DNA from 4 places in the Enterobacter cloacae complex sp. ECNIH7 genome. Region 4 is predicted to be linked to each of the others. Evidence: predicted binding sites of a transcription regulator. Region 4 holds the regulator's gene; each other region holds the start of a gene.

Region 1 (4,240 bases), 1.4 Mb from region 4:
ATAAACAGCGCGCGCTCGCAGTGGAAGCGCTGGGTGATGATGATGAAGTCGTTGGTGTCGAAGACTTTACGCGTGCGCACGATGGAGTCCAGGGTGCGGAATCCGGCGTAGTCGAGCACGATATCGGCAGGGTCCACGCCCGCGGCAATCAGGTCCTTACGCATCGTCACCGGTTCATTGTAGCTTTGAAGAGCGTTATCGCCGCTCAGCAGCAGGTAGTTCACCTTGCCGCTGTTGTAGGCGTTCAGCGCGCCCTGAATGCGGTAACGGTAATACTGGTTGATCACGCCGGTGCGGTAATACTTGGCGGTGCCGAGCACCACGCCAACCTGACGATAGGGCAGGTCCTGCAGGTCATCAAAGATGTAGGGGGCGGTTTTCCAGCTCATCCAGCGGTCAAGACCCAGCACGATCAACAGCAGTATGCCGACCAGGACAGACAGGCTGTAAAAAACGCGCTTTAACATGGAGATGGCTCGTTCGTGGATGAAATTTAACTCAGGCTACTTTACCCGCCTGGTTAGCGCAAGAAACAGCGACTCAACTGAGGGGTTTTTCAGCAAACTGGCGGGCATTTCTGCCCGCCGGAAGGATTACGCAAGCAGTACGCGGTCAATCGTCGTGCAGCCCAGCGCTTTAAGCGTCGCGGCGGTCGCATCCCACTGAATCAGCGGCGCATCGGCAATTTCTGCCAGAATAGCGCGCTGAATGTCCGGATAGTCATAGCCGTTCAGGCTCAGCAGGTTAAGCGCGCCCTGCAGCGGTGGCAGGGTTGGGTTAAACGCGGCGTTTTCCGCGTAGCTGCCGCTAAAGATCCGGCCATCGCGGCACTGCAGCGCCACGCCGCTCGGGGACTTGCTGTACGGCGTGTGGCTTTTGTTCGCCGCGCGAATGGCCGCCTGGCTCAGGTCATCGCCGGACAGGGCGTAACCGTGGTCCTGATCGTCCATCAGCAGCGTTTTGATCTCCAGATCTTTCGGGCCAAACGCGTCAGGCAGATAGTCCCCCAGCTTATGCGGCGCGCGGCCTGGCAGATTGATGCGCAGCTGCAGCCCGCTGTTCAGCTCGTTCATAAACTGACGGCAGTGGCCGCAGGGGGTGTAGTTAACGGTAATGGCGCTCAGGGCTTTTTCACCGCGCAGCCAGGCGTGGCTGATGGCGCTCTGCTCGGCGTGAACCGTTTGCTGCATGGTCGCGCCCAGGAACTCCATATTGCCACCGAAGTACCAGGTTCCGCTGACGCCGCGCGCAATGGCCCCGACGTTAAAGTGGGAGAGATCGGCCCGCGCGCAGGCGGCAGCCAGGGGAAGCAGTGCGAAAGCCAGCGCGTCTTCGTCCAGTCCCGTTGCTTGTTTCAGCATCGTGACCTGCTCCGCGGTCAGCAGGGCGGGGAAGTGTGCATCTGCCAGAACGGGAGCCAGGGCTGACTGCAAATTCTCTGCAAGCTGGGCGAAAGCAGCTTGAAAACGTGGGTGCATGGCGTTTGCCTCATAAAGGTTAATGGATCGGTAGTTTACGGAGCCGCCAGGGCTTTATATGTGATCCACTTCTCATTATGTATGCAACTTATGAAATCAAAATGAAATTTGCGCGACGCATCGCAAATTTTAGCCCATCACCGCCAGAATCAGCGGGAAAATGAACGGGGCCAGCAGGGAGGTGATAATCCCGCAGATCACCAGCGCCAGGGAGCTAAACGCCCCTTCCTGATAATCCAGCTCCGCACAGCGGGCGGTGCCCAGGGCGTGGGAGGCGGTCCCCATCGACAGCCCCCGTGCCGCTTTAGTATGAATACGCATCCCGTTCAGCAATGTGTGACCAAACACCGCCCCGAGAATACCGACGAAAATGACGCACATCGCGCTGATGGCCGGGATCCCGCCGAGGCTGCCACCGACCGCCATCGCGATAGGCGTGGTTACCGATTTAGGCAGGATCGACGCCGCAATCTGCGGAGAGGCCCCCATCAACAGCGCTACCGACGTGCCGGTGATCATCGCTACCAGGCTGCCCACAAAACAGATGGTAATGATGGATTTCCAGCGGGCGCGGATCTGGTGGAGCTGTTCATATAAAGGAAAGGCGAGCGCCACAACGGCAGGCTGCAGCAGGTCGTTTAAAATTTTGCTGCCGGCAAAGTAGCGTTCGTAGGGAATGCCGGTGAGCAGCAGGAACGGAATAATCACCACCATTGCCACCAGCAGCGGGTTCAGCAATGGCATTTTAAAACGTGCGGCAAGCTTGCGCACGGCGAAGAACACCGCCAGGGTTAACGGCAGCGACCACCAGATATTGGCCATCATTTTTTTGTTTTCTCCCCGACCACGTTACGTTCGCCATGCACCAGATGCGAACTCCAGCTCACAACCAGGAAAACCACCAGCGTACTGACCGCGCAGGAGACCACAATCGGGCCGAACTGGGCCTTGAGCAAATCAAAATACTGCATGACCCCGACGCCGATAGGCACGAAAAGCAGCGCCATATAGCGAATAAGGACGAAGCAGCCGGGATTGACCCATTTTGCGGGCAGGATTTGCAGCGCCAGCAAAACAAAGAGGATCAGCATACCGATAATGCTGCCGGGAATGACGATCGGCAGCAGCGACGCGATGAAAATCCCGGCATACAGGCAGGCGTAAATCAGGACGAATGCGCGCAGATATTGCCAGATAATGTTCAATGATTTGCTCATGGTGATAGTCCTTGCTGAAACGCATTCATCATACAATTAAACTCAAAAATGTGCCACGGATCACATCATGAAATTTGAGCATACCAGACATTCCAGAATGGAAAGTCGCGCTTTCCACATACATACAGAGCAGATACTATAGCGCGTCTTTTTCCACAGGTACTGCTATGCGTGTTTTACTGGCCCCAATGGAAGGCGTGCTCGACTCCCTCGTGCGCGAGCTTCTGACCGAGGTGAACGATTACGATCTCTGCGTGACGGAATTTCTGCGCGTGGTCGATATGTTGTTGCCGGTAAAATCCTTCTTCCGCCTGTGCCCCGAGCTGCACAACCAGAGCCGGACCTCTTCCGGTACGCTGGTGCGTATTCAGCTGCTCGGCCAGTATCCCGAATGGCTGGCGGAGAACGCCGCCCGCGCGGTTGAGCTGGGCTCTTACGGGGTGGATCTCAACTGCGGCTGTCCGTCGAAGCTGGTTAACGGCAGCGGCGGCGGGGCGACCCTGTTGAAAGATCCTGAGCTGATTTACCGCGGCGCGAAGGCCATGCGTGAGGCCGTGCCTTCGCATTTGCCGGTGACGGTGAAGGTGCGCCTGGGGTGGGACAGCGACGCGCGGCAGTTTGAAATCGCCGATGCGGTGCAGCAGGCCGGGGCCACCGAGCTGGTGGTGCATGGCCGCACCAAAGAAGATGGCTACAAGGCCGAGCGCATTAACTGGCAGGCGATCGGCGAGATCCGCAAGCGCCTCTCCATTCCGGTGATCGCCAACGGTGAAATCTGGGACTACGCGAGCGCGCAGGCCTGTCTGCAGGCCACCGGCTGCGATGCGGTGATGATCGGTCGCGGCGCCCTGAATGTGCCGAACCTCAGCCGGGTGGTGAAATATAACGAGCCGCGAATGCCGTGGGCAGACGTCGTTACGCTGCTGCAAAAATACAGCCGACTGGAAAAGCAGGGCGATACCGGTTTGTATCACGTCGCGCGAATTAAACAGTGGCTGAGTTATTTACGCAAAGAGTACGATGAAGCGCTGGGATTATTTCAGGAGATTCGGACATTACAGACTTCGTCTGATATTGCCCGGGTGATTCAGTCAAAATAATAAGCGTTAAATTGCTCACACTTTTTTAAAGCAGAAAACAGTTCTGGTTTTCAACGTGGCGCGACGGTGTTAAGGTGCCACTGTTTTCAACGCAGGATTGTTACTGGCTAACAGGCAAAACCTAAGCGTTTCACAGCATTTTCGCTGTGGAGCGCTTAGGTTTTTTTTTGCCTCTCGTTTACTCAGGAGAGAAATTTGGCTTAGCGCTTTTTACTGATTTTAAAAAAATGAAATATCGACAGGAAATAGAAAAATTTCCTGCGGCCGGTTACGCACAAAATACTCAATCACAGGTTGTTATCATGGCATATAAAAATAAACTCTATGCGCTCGCCTTATCGACGATATCCCCGCTGTCGGTGGCGCAGGACTGGAACGGAACGGTATTAGGCTTTGAAGCTCCTCCGGAGCCTGTTCTGGGCGAAATGCTCGGCATACGTAAAAT
Region 2 (4,240 bases), 2.4 Mb from region 4:
CTGGTGGCCGATTGTCGCCATGCTGGTGGCCTATTCCGCGATTGGGCTGGTCTCGGCGATCCTGATGCCGGAAGTGCGCGACCGTGATTTGAACGCGGCGCAAGACGCAGCGGAGTCCGCACCAGAAGAGAGTGTGGGTTACGGCGCGGTCTCCTCGCGGCGCTAGTGGTTCATAACTTGCGTGACCTGTCACACAACTTTAGCTGTATGTCACACCACATGAGCAAAAGTTAATATAAATCAAAATCTCAAACGGCAGTATCAGTATGGTTGATGGCAGTTACTTTTTTACCCCAACTGCCATTCTAGTTGGTGTAGTCAGCAGGCGCTGCCGCTTCTGAAGGCGCGGCAGCGGTCCACGGCTTTCTAATTAACGAGTCTTAATCATGGAAAACACCTTATTACAGGCCAACGCGACGCTGCCTCAGTACGATCGCGACAGCCTTCAACCACGCATTGTTCATCTGGGTTTTGGCGCCTTTCACCGGGCGCACCAGGCGGTATACGCCGACATCCTCGCCGCTGAGCACGGCAGCGACTGGGGCTACTGTGAGGTTAACCTGATTGGCGGCGAGCGGCAGATTGCCGATCTGAACGCGCAGGATAACCTGTACACCGTGGCGGAGATGTCTGCTGACGCATGGACATCCCGCGTGGTTGGCGTGGTTAAAAAAGCGCTGCATGCACAGGTCGACGGGCTGGAGTGCGTGCTGGCGGCGATGTGCGAACCGCAGGTGGCAATTGTCTCGCTGACCATCACCGAGAAAGGGTACTGCCACTCACCGGCGACAGGACAACTGATGCTCGATCACCCGTTTATCGTCGCCGACCTGCAAAACCCGCACCAGCCGAAATCCGCGCCGGGCGTGGTGGTGGAAGCGCTGGCGCGTCGCAAAGCGGCGGGTCTGCCCGCGTTTAGCGTGATGTCCTGCGACAACATGCCGGAGAACGGCCACGTGATGCGCAATGTGACCTGCGCTTACGCCCGAGCGGTAGACGGCGAGCTGGCGGACTGGATCGAGGCTAACGTCACCTTCCCGTCAACCATGGTGGATCGCATCGTGCCGGCGGTCACTCCCGATACGCTGGATAAAATTGAGCAGCTGACCGGCGTGCGTGATCCGGCGGCGGTCGCCTGTGAACCGTTCCGCCAGTGGGTGATCGAGGATAACTTTGTGGCAGGACGTCCAGAGTGGGAAAAAGCCGGTGCCGAGCTGGTGTCAGACGTGATCCCGTTTGAAGAGATGAAGCTGCGCATGCTCAACGGCAGCCACTCCTTCCTGGCGTACCTGGGCTATCTGGCCGGTTACCCGCATATCAACGACTGTATGGAAGATGAGAACTACCGCCTCGCCGCGCATACGCTGATGCTTAACGAGCAGGCGCCCACGCTGAAAGTGAAGGGTGTTGATTTAGGTCGCTATGCCGATCTCCTGATTGCCCGCTACAGCAACCCGGCCCTGCGCCATCGGACATGGCAAATCGCGATGGACGGCAGCCAGAAGCTCCCGCAGCGTATGCTGGACTCCGTGCGCTGGCACCTGGTGCATCAGAAGCCTTTCCCACTGCTGGCGCTGGGCGTGGCAGGGTGGATGCGTTATGTTGGCGGCGTGGACGAGCAGGGTAACGCTATCGACGTGAGCGATCCGCAGCTGGCGGTGATTCAGGCGGCGGTGAAGGGAAGTGCGGAAGGGGAAAGTCGGGTTAACGCGCTGCTCGGCATTGAGGCCATCTTTGGTAAAGAGTTACCGCAGGAGCCGCGCTTCGTTGCTGCGGTGATGACCGCGTACCGGACGCTGCTGCAAAAAGGCGCGAAAGCGACCGTGGCGCAGTACGCGTCTCAACGGTAATTCAGCACATGCCGCCGTGCGCGGCGGCATGTCTGCGCACAGCTTAGTGCATACCCAGACGAATCAACTCAATCGGTTCGAACTTACCTTCGCATCCTTCCACTTCAACCGTTTTGCTGCGGCGCACCTGCGCGGCATCCAGCCCGTCGCTGTGGATCGCTTTAATCACGCCGGTTTTGCCCGTGCCGCTAATCATGACGCGGCTGCCGGTGGTGATTGCATTGCGGTTACGGTCGTATGTCATCATGGTATTTTCTCCTCTCTAACCTGTTCGTTACGGCGCTATTTCGGGTTATGCCGTTCACGGGGCATATAAATACGCCTGTCCGCGCTTCATGTTTTTGTTTTTGATCAAACTCACACTTTTTTCTTTATTTCGTCTGGCGCTGACGGTTCAGGACGGTAATTTACAAAGTGGACCATTATTTTCATTAATTGATAGTTTCGACAGGGAAGCGTTGAGGGTTGGTTTATATTCCCGATGTCATCCTGTGTGCAGGAAATAACCCTTCATCGGAATAAGGAGTCAGGCTTATGTATAAGAGCATTTTGATGCCTGTAGACGTGTTTGAAATGGATTTGAGCGACAAAGCGGTTCGCCACGCGGCAAACCTTGCGAAGGCAGAGGGCGCGTCGATTACCCTGGTCAACATTCTGCCTGCCAGCAGCCGGTCTCTGCTGCGCGGGTTCAACGCCGATATTAAAAAGTTTGAAGAGTATATGACCGCAGAATCCGGTAAGAAAATGAACGAGTTAAAAAGACTTTTCGATATCGCCCCAGAGAATATTCATAGCATGGTGCGTTTTGGCAACGTCCGGGATGAAATTATCAGGCTGAGCAAGGAGGGGGAATATGATGCGATTGTCATCGGGTCGAAAAATCCGAGCATCACCACTCATCTGCTGGGTTCAAATGCGGAATCTATACTGCGCTACGCCACGATCCCGGTGTTAGTCGTTCGCTAATCACGCCGCCGCACCCGAAAGGGGCGGCGAATATTACTCTTCGCTAAACCACTCGCTATTTTCCTGACGAATAAGCTGCACGGATTCGCTAATTTCCTGCAGATGCAGCGTCATCGCTTTTTCCACACCGTTCGGGTCGCGTTTTTCCAGCGCGCTGAAAATATCATGATGCTGTCGGAGCAGCATTTCCGGCGGGGAGACGTGATCGAGGCTCATATAGCGCACGCGGTCAATGGTGGCCTTGATGTTCTCGATGGTGTCCCAGGCCAGCTGACAATCCGCGATCTGCGCCAGCTTCTGGTGGAATTCATCATCAAGCTGGAAGAAATCATTGAGCTGCTTACGGTCAATCGCAATACGCTGCTGGTGAAGGTTCTGCTCAAGCTGGTAACACTGGTTGTCGTTGATAAGCGTTGCGGCGCGGCGCGCCACCGCGCATTCAATGGCCTGGCGAACGAAACAGCCGTTGCGTACCTGAGAGAGTGAAATTTTGTTCACGTAGCTGCCGCGCTGCGGGCGGATCTGAATCAGTCCGTTTTCAGCAAGCTTAATAAACGCTTCACGTACCGGCTGACGGGAAACGTCAAAACGCACGGAGACCTCTTTTTCAGAAAGCGGCGTTCCCGGTGGGATCAGGCAATGGACAATATCACGTCGCAAAATGCGATAGATTTGCTGGTTAACGGGCTGGGTGGGATTGAGTTGCGATTCAGCGGCCATGAGTTGTCATTTCTCAGAGAGTTAGCCTGAACATACTACCATTCTTTTATAACCCGAAACAGACCCGGCCCGCAGGCCGGGAAGGGCGGATTTAGCCACGATGGACGCTAAGTCCTGCAAAACTCTGGCTGACTGGCATCATTTCCACGGTATTGATGTTGACGTGTTTTGGCAGCGTCGCCACCCACCAGACCGTTTCGGTCACATCTTCCGGCGTCAGCGCGTTAGCATTTTCGTAGGTTTTGCCCGCTTTCGCGTCATCGCCTTTGAAACGCACGTTGGAAAACTCGGTGCCGCCCACCAGACCCGGCTCAATATCGGTGACGCGAATGGCGGTGCCGTGCAGGTCGGTACGCAGGTTAAGGCTGAACTGGCGCACAAACGCTTTCGTCGCGCCATAGACGTTGCCGCCTGCGTAAGGCCAGCTTCCGGCGGTGGAGCCAATGTTGATAATGTGGCCGCGGTTGCGCTCGACCATGCCCGGCAGCACCGCGCGGGTCATATAGACCAGCCCTTTGTTGTTGGTGTCGATCATGTTTTCCCAGTCTTCAACGCTAGCTTTGTGGGCTGGCTCCATGCCCAGTGCCAGACCGGCATTGTTGACCAGCACGTCGATGGCGCGCCACTCGGCGGGCAGGTTGGCAATCATCTCTTCAATGGCCGCGCGGTTACGCACGTCCAGCTGCGCGGTCAGGATGCTGTCG
Region 3 (4,240 bases), 2.1 Mb from region 4:
GTGAATATTGTTTTCCGCCTGAACGGCGGGGCGCAAATGGAATAAAAAAAGCCTCCTGATGGAGGCTTTTTTTTGCCTGTCAATCAGGCCTGCGGAATTTGACGAGGCTTGCCTTCGCTGTCCACTGCGACATAAATAAACAGCGCTTCGGTGGCCTTATAACGCTGCCCAATAGGTTCAGAAGAGACTTTCTTAACCCATACTTCGATGTTGATTGAAATAGAGGTGTTGCCGCGTTTGACGCAGCGCGCGTAGCAGCAAACCACATCTCCCACCGCAACCGGGCGCAGGAAGGTCATGCCGTCCACTCGCACAGTCACCACGCGCCCGTGGGCAATCTCTTTTGCCAGAATTGCGCCGCCCATATCCATCTGCGACATCAGCCAGCCGCCAAAAATATCGCCATTGGCATTGGTGTCAGCGGGCATTGCCAGTGTGCGTAAAACCAGTTCGCCCTGCGGGGCGTTAGTTGTTGTCATTGTTTTAACTCGTAACGGAAGACTTCAGGCGGGATGCTACTATGATTTTACAGTGGAGAGAATAGACCAGAACGCCTGTCGTTGACGTTCTGGTCAGTCATTAATCAGTGCTTGTCGTCTTGCGGCATGTGGCGATAGATGTATACGCCGCTTAACAGCGTGAAGATAAGGGTCAGCGCAGTCAGGCCAAAGACCTTGAAGTTGACCCATATATTCTGCGGCAGCCAGAAGGCGATATAGATATTGGCAAGACCACAGAGAATAAAGAAGACCGCCCAGGCGATATTCAAACGGGACCAGACTTCCTGAGGCAGCGTCAGCTCTTTGCCCAGCATGCGCTGGATCAGCGGTTTTTTCATGACCCACTGGCTAATTAACAATGCACCAGCGAACAGCGCATAAATGACGGTCACTTTCCACTTAATAAATTCATCATTGTGGAAGAACAGCGTAAGCCCGCCGAACACGGCGACCAGGACGAACGTTATCAGCGCCATCTTTTCGACTTTACGATAGCGAACCCAGCTGTAGATCAGAACAACAGCCGTTGCAACGATCAGCGCAGTGGTCGCGGCATAAATGTCATACAGCTTATAAAAAGCAAAAAAGACCACGAGCGGTAAAAAATCAAGAAACTGCTTCATTCTGTGATTCCATCTTCTGAACGGGGCGGGTGGCAGCGATGCCGCCCGCCTCAGGATTACTGACGAATTAACATATACAGGCGGAACAGATAGACCAGCAGTAACGCTGAAATCAGATTGCTCAGCGTATTCGCCACTACCGCGCCAACGTTCGGCGTTAATACCGCAAAATTCGGTGCAAACAACAGCAGGAGCGTTTTGGCGAGCAGCCAGCCGATCACGGCGGGAGCCACCAGACGCATATTCGCCCATGCCAGTCTGATGCTGCTGCGCATCGCGGTAAAAATCCCCATCTTATCCTGCACCACCATCACAGGCGCAAATGAGAGCACGATAGCCAGTAACACGCCCGGCACCACGACCAGCATAATCCCCATTTGCACCAGCATGGTGGTTAAAAAGATCAGGATAAACAGCTTAGGTAAGACTGGCGCACTCGCACCAATCGCCCGTAAGGCGCTGACCCGGTGACCCGCCGAGACCAGCTGAATCATCAGCAAAACGCCGCCCGCCAGAACCGCATTACCAATCAGGCCTGAGAACGTTGACGCGGCAGACGCCCGCAGCAGAATCTGCTGCTGCTCCGGCGTCATGTTTTGCACCAGTTCAAACAGCCCCACGCTTCCGGCGAGGTGGTCGCCCTGGCTCAGGCTGGCAATCTGTTCATCACTCGGTGAGAAGGCATGGCCCAGCACCACCGTGATAAAGGCACATAGCAACGCGATCAGTAAAAAGGTTATGAACTGATTGCGGAAAAAGTTTCCCGTGTCACGGTAGACAGACTTCGCCGTGATAGACATGCACTCTCCTTGAGTATTGCAGGTGTTAATTAGCCGGCAATTGTACACCGGATGCACCTGCTGTGGCAGCATCAAGGCTTGTATGGAAAAGCATATCTTTGTAAAGCGGAGGTAATCCAATGCGCGCCCGGGCGCGATTGCAGGCTTCGTTGACCTGCCCATCCTCCCCCGACATGGCAAATTCCCGGCACGGGCTGGGCCGATCCTCATAGATGGAACACTTGGTAGAGACCCCGGGCTCGCCCTGTAGCGCCACGCAGCGGGCCTGCTTTTGGTTTGTGCCGCTCATGCAGCGCAGAAAAGGCGTTAGCGGCTCTGTGAGATGAACCGGAACGGTACCGCCGCCATCGCTGGCTTCGGCCCAGTAGAAAGAGACTCGAAAATACGCACAACAGGCTCCGCACGTCATGCACGGGTTGATATCACTCATGGCACACCTGCTAAAGAAGAACGCATCAAATCAACTTGTGAGAGCGATAAATTATCCAGCCGCCAGAGGAAGAGCAAGAGGGGGAAAAGGGAAAATTTTGTAACCGTGAAATGCCAAAAATTGACATGGAAACAACTTATCGCTTTTGGGTGTGCAACAAAAAATTAATCCAGATCAATGAATGTTAAGTTACTGGTTTTAATGTGATCTGTAGCAGATCACTTATTACTCATTTGTGAGTATATTCTCATCCGCGATTAAAACCACAACGATGGAGCGGATATGAAAAAATTAGCGGTGGCAGCCCTTGTATTAAGCAGTCTCTCTGGCGGCGCGTATGCGCATGAAGCAGGCGAATTCTTTATTCGTGCCGGTTCGGCTACGGTTCGCCCGACTGAAGGATCGGATAACGTGCTGGGTATGGGCGGTTTTAACGTCAGTAATAACACCCAGTTAGGGTTAACGTTCACCTATATGGCGACGGAAAACGTTGGTGTTGAGCTTCTGGCTGCAACGCCGTTCCGTCATCGCGTAGGTCTGGGCGCAACCGGTGATATCGCTACGGTTCACCATTTACCGCCAACGCTGATGGCGCAATGGTACTTTGGTGATGCCAACAGCAAGGTGCGTCCTTATATTGGCGCCGGTGTGAACTACACCACTTTCTTCGACGAGAAGTTTAACGATACCGGTAAAGAGGCCGGCTTGACTGACCTTAGCCTGAAAGATTCATGGGGTATGGCGGGGCAGGTCGGTCTGGATTATCTGATTAACCGCGACTGGCTGATTAACGCCTCGGTCTGGTACATGGATATTGATACGGACGTACGCTTCAAAGCGGGCGGTCAGCAGCAAAGTATCAATACTCGCCTGGATCCGTGGGTGTTTATGTTCTCTGCGGGTTATCGTTTCTAATCCCCCGTCAAACTGGCCACAGGGTGGCCAGTTTGCTTTGCTCACTTCAAAACGACGGATAAACCGGCCGCTCATCAAGCTTTACGCAGTGCCTCAGGATATTTTCTCCATCATATAAATAGCTGAAAGCGTCGCTGGACAGGGAATGAAAGAGAATATCGCCGTTGGCAAACGGGATGATTTCGGTATCACCTGCACGTTTATGTCCCGCGCCGGTTTCAAAATGGCCGTGCCATCGTTCCTGGGTATGGTCATAAACGTGCAGAATGACCTCGACAAGTCCTCTTTGCGGACAATTAAGGCGCAGGAAGGTAGAAGAGAAATTCAGGGACAGCGCATGGAAGGGAATCAATAAGGCGAAAACCAGTAAAGCTCGTAAATACATCAAACCGCGAAAACCTCCTTCAAAAGGGAAGTGAGATTTTACTTAAGTCAAAAAACGCGTTTTTGCCGTGGATCAAGATGTCTTATAATTCAATACGATAAAGGCCCCTCGCGAGGCCCTTAGCGATCATTTTTGAATCAAATAGCGAATGGTCGGGCCATCCTGCTGGATATCCAGCACCGTGTAGCCGTGGTTTTTCGCATCCAGCGGAATGTTGTTGATGGACTGCGGACAGTCGCTGACCACTTCCAGAATTTCCCCTTTTTTGAGCTGCGGTAGGGCTTCAAGCGTGGCAACAGCCGGATAAGGGCAGGGTTCACCGACCATATCCAGACGGTAATCGGGCACGATCTCTTTCATGCAGCATTCTCCTGGGTTTCTGTTTTAACACTCGCGCGACGGAAGAAGCGTTTCTCCTGCGCGACAACCAGTAAAAAAGCGACCAGCAGCAGGGCGTAGGTGACCAGCAGGCCGCCGAGAGGCCCGAAGGTGTTCAACAGGTTTACCTTGTCCCAACTCGTGGCAAGCGCCGGAGACAGATCGTCCCAGAAGTAAGCCAGGATCGTCGAGCCGATAACATTTCCCAG
Region 4 (4,240 bases):
TTCATGTCTGCCAGATAGTGCGAGTTAAAGCCCGGCTCCTGCATCGCCTGGTTGAGCGAGTTAAACAGGGCGTTGTGCGCCTGGTTGACCTTCATCCGCTGATAGGCCAGCGGGGAGGGCTGCGGGTCGTCGCTCAGGATCAGGCGAATAGCCTGCTGGTCGGCTTCCAGCGCGTCGTGGGCGTTCTGCCTCAGCAGCCCGCTCTGCCACTGCGGCCACAGCCAGACCATTCCGCCAAAGGCAATCAGGCAGCCGATCAGGGTATCAATCAGCCTGGCGATAATAAACTGTTCGCCATTGAGCGTGAGCAGCTGCAGGGTATATACCGCCGTCACCGTAAAGCCCACCATCGCCCAGCCGTAATTTTTGCGGATAATCAGGTAGCTCACCAGCGTGATCGCCAGCATGCCTGCCAGGGTATAGCCTTCCGGCACGTGGAAGTGTAGCGTTACGCCCGCAATGATCAGCCCGGCCATCGTTCCGCCAGCCCTGTGCAGAATACGCACCCGCGTGGCGCCGTAGCCGTTCTGGGTGACAAACAGCACGGTCATTAAGATCCAGTACGGTTTCGGCAGGTGCAGCGCCATGCCCATCAGGCTGGCGGTACTGAGCATAACGCTAATCCTGGCGGCGTTGCGCAGGGCGGACGATTTAAGGGAAAGATAGCTCCTGAGCGCGGGCAATAACGGAAGCCGTTTTTGCTTATCCGCCATCAGGTCGCGGGGATAAAGCGGGCGCTGCGTGCGCAACACGCGGGCGATGCGGCTGAAGTGCCAGGCGGCAAACTGGCCGACCGGGTTATCGGGATGCTGGCGGGCGATTTTCTCCAGCGCGCCCAGCTGTTTTTCCATGTTAAAGCGCGTGGGGTAGCGGTGGTAGAGAATATCATCGGCCAGCACGCGCAGACGTGCGGACACGGTTTGTGCGTTCCAGCGGATCACCGCTTCGGCGTGGCTGCGCTCGACCAGCTTTTGCACCTCCTGCGGGTGATGAAGGCTTACGGAGATGTGCTCCTGCAGATCCAGCCCGACCTGGAAGGTGCGCAGCAGCCGTTTGTATTCGTGGTTCTTGTTGGCGGCGAGCATATGCAGCTGCTGATAGCACTGGCTTATGAGATCCACCACCTTCTGCTGGCGCGTCAGCAGCGGCGGTAAGGATTTTTCCGGGTCGGTATGCTGGGTGAGCAGGGTATATTTGGCTTCGCAGTAATCCGCAAGCTGCACATAGAGCAGGCTCAGGGATTCACGCAGCGGCTGTTCGCGCCACAGCCAGAACCAAAACCAGTTAAATAGCCCGTACCATAATGTCCCCAGGGCGTAGATCAGCAGCGGCTCCCACACCGGCATGTTCCCGGCGAGGCTCAGCGTGAAAATAGCCGCAATCAGCGAGGCGGGAAGCAGGCGGGCGTGCAGCGAACTGATTTCCGCCGTGACGCCGAGCGTCATCGCCAGCACGGTCAGGATCAGCGGCAGCGGGATATCCCGGGCAAGCAGAAGCTGCACGGCGAGGCTACAGCCGGCAAACAGGCAGCCACCGATAATCAGGCGTTTGAAAAAGCGCTTATGCGGCGTGTCCAGACCGGCGATGTTGCAGCAGGCGGGCACGAGGGAAAACAGCAGGCCTTGCTGAAGATGTCCGAGGATCAGGCCTATGGCCACAGGAAGACACAACACCAGCGTTTGCCGCTGTGCGTAGTTAACTTCCGGGTGATAGATCAGCCTGCGCCACATGGGGAGTAGAGACAAAAACGGCGTGACACCCTGCGGTGACACGCCGTTTGAGCGGAATTAACGCGTTCCGTAGACCACGATGGTTTTACCGTGGGCGGAGATCAGGTTTTGATCTTCCAGCATTTTCAGGATACGGCCCACTGTTTCACGGGAGCAACCGACGATCTGACCAATTTCCTGACGGGTAATTTTAATTTGCATGCCGTCCGGGTGGGTCATTGCGTCTGGCTGTTTCGCCAGGTTCAACAGGGTTTGTGCGATACGGCCGGTAACGTCCAGGAAGGCGAGGTTACCCACTTTCTCTGACGTGACCTGCAGACGGCGCGCCATCTGGGAAGAAAGACGCATCAGGATGTCAGGGTTAACCTGAATCAGCTGACGGAACTTCTTGTAAGAAATTTCAGCCACTTCACATGCTGTCTTTGCACGAACCCAGGCGCTACGTTCCTGGCCCTCTTCAAACAGGCCCAGTTCACCGATGAAATCGCCCTGGTTCAGATAAGAAAGGATCATCTCTTTCCCTTCTTCATCTTTGATCAGCACTGCCACCGAGCCTTTAACGATGTAATACAACGTTTCCGCTTTTTCACCCTGGTGAATCAGCGTGCTCTTCGATGGGTACTTATGAATGTGGCAATGAGACAAGAACCATTCGAGAGTCGGGTCTGTTTGCGGTTTGCCAAGCACCATGCGCTGTTATCCTCTGTTATAAGCTGTCACCAGAGTCATCAGATGCATCCGGACTCTGGGGTTGCAATCGAATTCTTACCCATACCCTGGGAAGTCGGCTACCGTAACGTTTCGCAGCCAGTAAAGTTTGATGTCCTCTGCATACACGTGTAACGTCAATGTATTACTGTAGCATCCTGAGTGTTTTAGCATAGCTTTCGCCGCGTGTCTCCTGGTGTCTCGCTTCAGCATGATGCAGGTCGCCTTCCATTGCGAGAAATGTAACGCACGCGTAATCTGTCACCAAAAATGCAACGTTGGAGTTAATGAATATGCAAGCGCGCGTGAAGTGGGTTGAAGGTTTAACGTTCCTGGGCGAATCCGCATCAGGACACCAGATTTTGATGGACGGTAACTCCGGCGATAAAGCGCCAAGCCCAATGGAAATGGTGCTGATGGCGGCAGGGGGTTGCAGCGCCATTGACGTGGTGTCGATTCTGCAAAAAGGACGTCATGACGTGACGGATTGTGAGGTTAAACTCACATCAGAGCGTCGCGATGAGGCGCCACGCCTGTTCACCCATATTAACCTGCACTTTGTGGTCACCGGTAAAGAACTGAAAGACGCGGCGGTCTCACGTGCGGTGGACCTGTCTGCGGAGAAGTACTGCTCTGTGGCGTTAATGCTGGAGAAAGCGGTAAAAATCACCCATTCGTATGAAGTGATCGAGGCGTGATTGATGGGGCATCGTGCGTGTTGATGCCCTCACCCTAACCCTCTCCCACTGGGAGAGGGAACATGCTCACGCGATCTGCTTCCCTTCCATCAGTCGCTCCACCAGCGGCGTCATGATGAGCTCCATCGCCAGCCCCATTTTCCCGCCCGGCACGACTAACGTATTCATGTGCGAAATAAACGAGCCCTGCAGCATCGCCAGCAGCCAGGGATAGTCAATGCCTTCGAGATTGCGGAAATGGATCACCACAAAGCTCTCATCCAGCGACGGGATGCTTTTAGCGGCAAACGGGTTGGAGGTGTCCACCGTCGGCACGCGCTGGAAGTTGATATGGGTGCGGGAGAACTGCGGCGTCAGGAAGTTGATGTAATCCTCCATGGAGCGCACCACCGAGTCCATCACAGCCTCTCGCGAATGGCCGCGCTCGCTCATGTCACGCGTCAGCTTCTGGATCCACTCCAGGTTAACGATAGGGACCACGCCGACCAGCAGATCCACGTGGCGCGCCACGTCGTGTTGAGGGGTGACCACGCCGCCGTGCAATCCTTCGTAAAACAGGACGTCGGTGGGTTCCGGCAGCGGCTGCCACGGGGTAAAGGTTCCCGGCACCTGATTCCAGGGTACGGCTTCATCATAGGTGTGCAGATACTTGCGGGACTGCCCTTTGCCGCTCTTGCCATACTCTATAAAGGTTTGTTCCAGCAGGCCGAAGTCATTGGCTTCCGGGCCGAAGTAGCTGATGTGTTTACCCGAATCGCGCGCCTTACGAATGGCCATGTCCATCTCCGGACGCGTGTAGCGGTGAAAGCTGTCGCCTTCGACCTCCGCCGCACGGAGATTCAGCTGGGCGAAAATCTTGCGAAATGCGAGGCTGGTGGTGGTGGTTCCTGCACCACTCGACCCCGTAACGGCAATAACCGGATGTCTGGCAGACATAGCAACTCCCTGACTGAAAAGGGTGGAAGATCAGCCGTGAAACGCGTTGCGGGGCATGATATTGACCGTCTCATGCAGTTCTGACCACACCAGCACCACGTCGCCGCTTTTCAGCTGGCGCTTAACATCGTTGACCTTTTGCTCAAGCGAGCGTTCCTGTTCACCATA

The links. The regulator CRP, encoded in region 4, controls carbon source genes, mostly activating them, when cyclic AMP is high. The targets are predictions, from matches to a motif close to ATGTGANNNNNNTCACAT.
Region 1: a site for CRP is predicted at 1,537-1,554, ahead of cdd (cytidine deaminase). Genes of this name have one in related genera too.
Region 2: a site for CRP is predicted at 2,196-2,213, ahead of ydfZ (putative selenium delivery protein YdfZ). Genes of this name have one in related genera too.
Region 3: a site for CRP is predicted at 2,555-2,572, ahead of ompW (outer membrane protein OmpW). Genes of this name have one in related genera too.

What each region holds. Positions count from the first base shown of each region.
Region 1 covers NZ_CP017990.1:3,312,508-3,316,747, reverse strand. The annotation lists gene sanA (outer membrane permeability protein SanA) at 1-467, opposite strand, end outside; gene cdd (cytidine deaminase) at 594-1,478, opposite strand; gene WM95_RS16275 (CidB/LrgB family autolysis modulator) at 1,608-2,303, opposite strand; gene WM95_RS16270 (CidA/LrgA family protein) at 2,300-2,695, opposite strand; gene dusC (tRNA dihydrouridine(16) synthase DusC) at 2,863-3,795, shown strand; gene WM95_RS16260 (carbohydrate porin) at 4,098-4,240, shown strand, end outside.
Region 2 covers NZ_CP017990.1:2,300,728-2,304,967, forward strand. The annotation lists gene WM95_RS11450 (MFS transporter) at 1-166, shown strand, start outside; gene WM95_RS11455 (mannitol dehydrogenase family protein) at 387-1,850, shown strand; gene ydfZ (putative selenium delivery protein YdfZ) at 1,894-2,097, opposite strand; gene WM95_RS11465 (universal stress protein) at 2,385-2,816, shown strand; gene WM95_RS11470 (GntR family transcriptional regulator) at 2,850-3,536, opposite strand; gene ydfG (bifunctional NADP-dependent 3-hydroxy acid dehydrogenase/3-hydroxypropionate dehydrogenase YdfG) at 3,628-4,240, opposite strand, start outside.
Region 3 covers NZ_CP017990.1:2,681,142-2,685,381, forward strand. The annotation lists gene tonB (TonB system transport protein TonB) at 1-45, shown strand, start outside; gene yciA (acyl-CoA thioester hydrolase YciA) at 84-479, opposite strand; gene WM95_RS13235 (septation protein A) at 584-1,123, opposite strand; gene WM95_RS13240 (YciC family protein) at 1,180-1,923, opposite strand; gene WM95_RS13245 (YkgJ family cysteine cluster protein) at 1,949-2,353, opposite strand; gene ompW (outer membrane protein OmpW) at 2,636-3,268, shown strand; gene WM95_RS13255 (hypothetical protein) at 3,315-3,653, opposite strand; gene yedF (sulfurtransferase-like selenium metabolism protein YedF) at 3,780-4,013, opposite strand; gene yedE (selenium metabolism membrane protein YedE/FdhT) at 4,010-4,240, opposite strand, start outside.
Region 4 covers NZ_CP017990.1:4,744,958-4,749,197, reverse strand. The annotation lists gene WM95_RS23770 (YccS/YhfK family putative transporter) at 1-1,730, opposite strand, end outside; gene crp (cAMP-activated global transcriptional regulator CRP) at 1,788-2,420, opposite strand; gene WM95_RS23760 (OsmC family protein) at 2,732-3,136, shown strand; gene WM95_RS23755 (phosphoribulokinase) at 3,203-4,072, opposite strand; gene WM95_RS23750 (YheU family protein) at 4,103-4,240, opposite strand, start outside.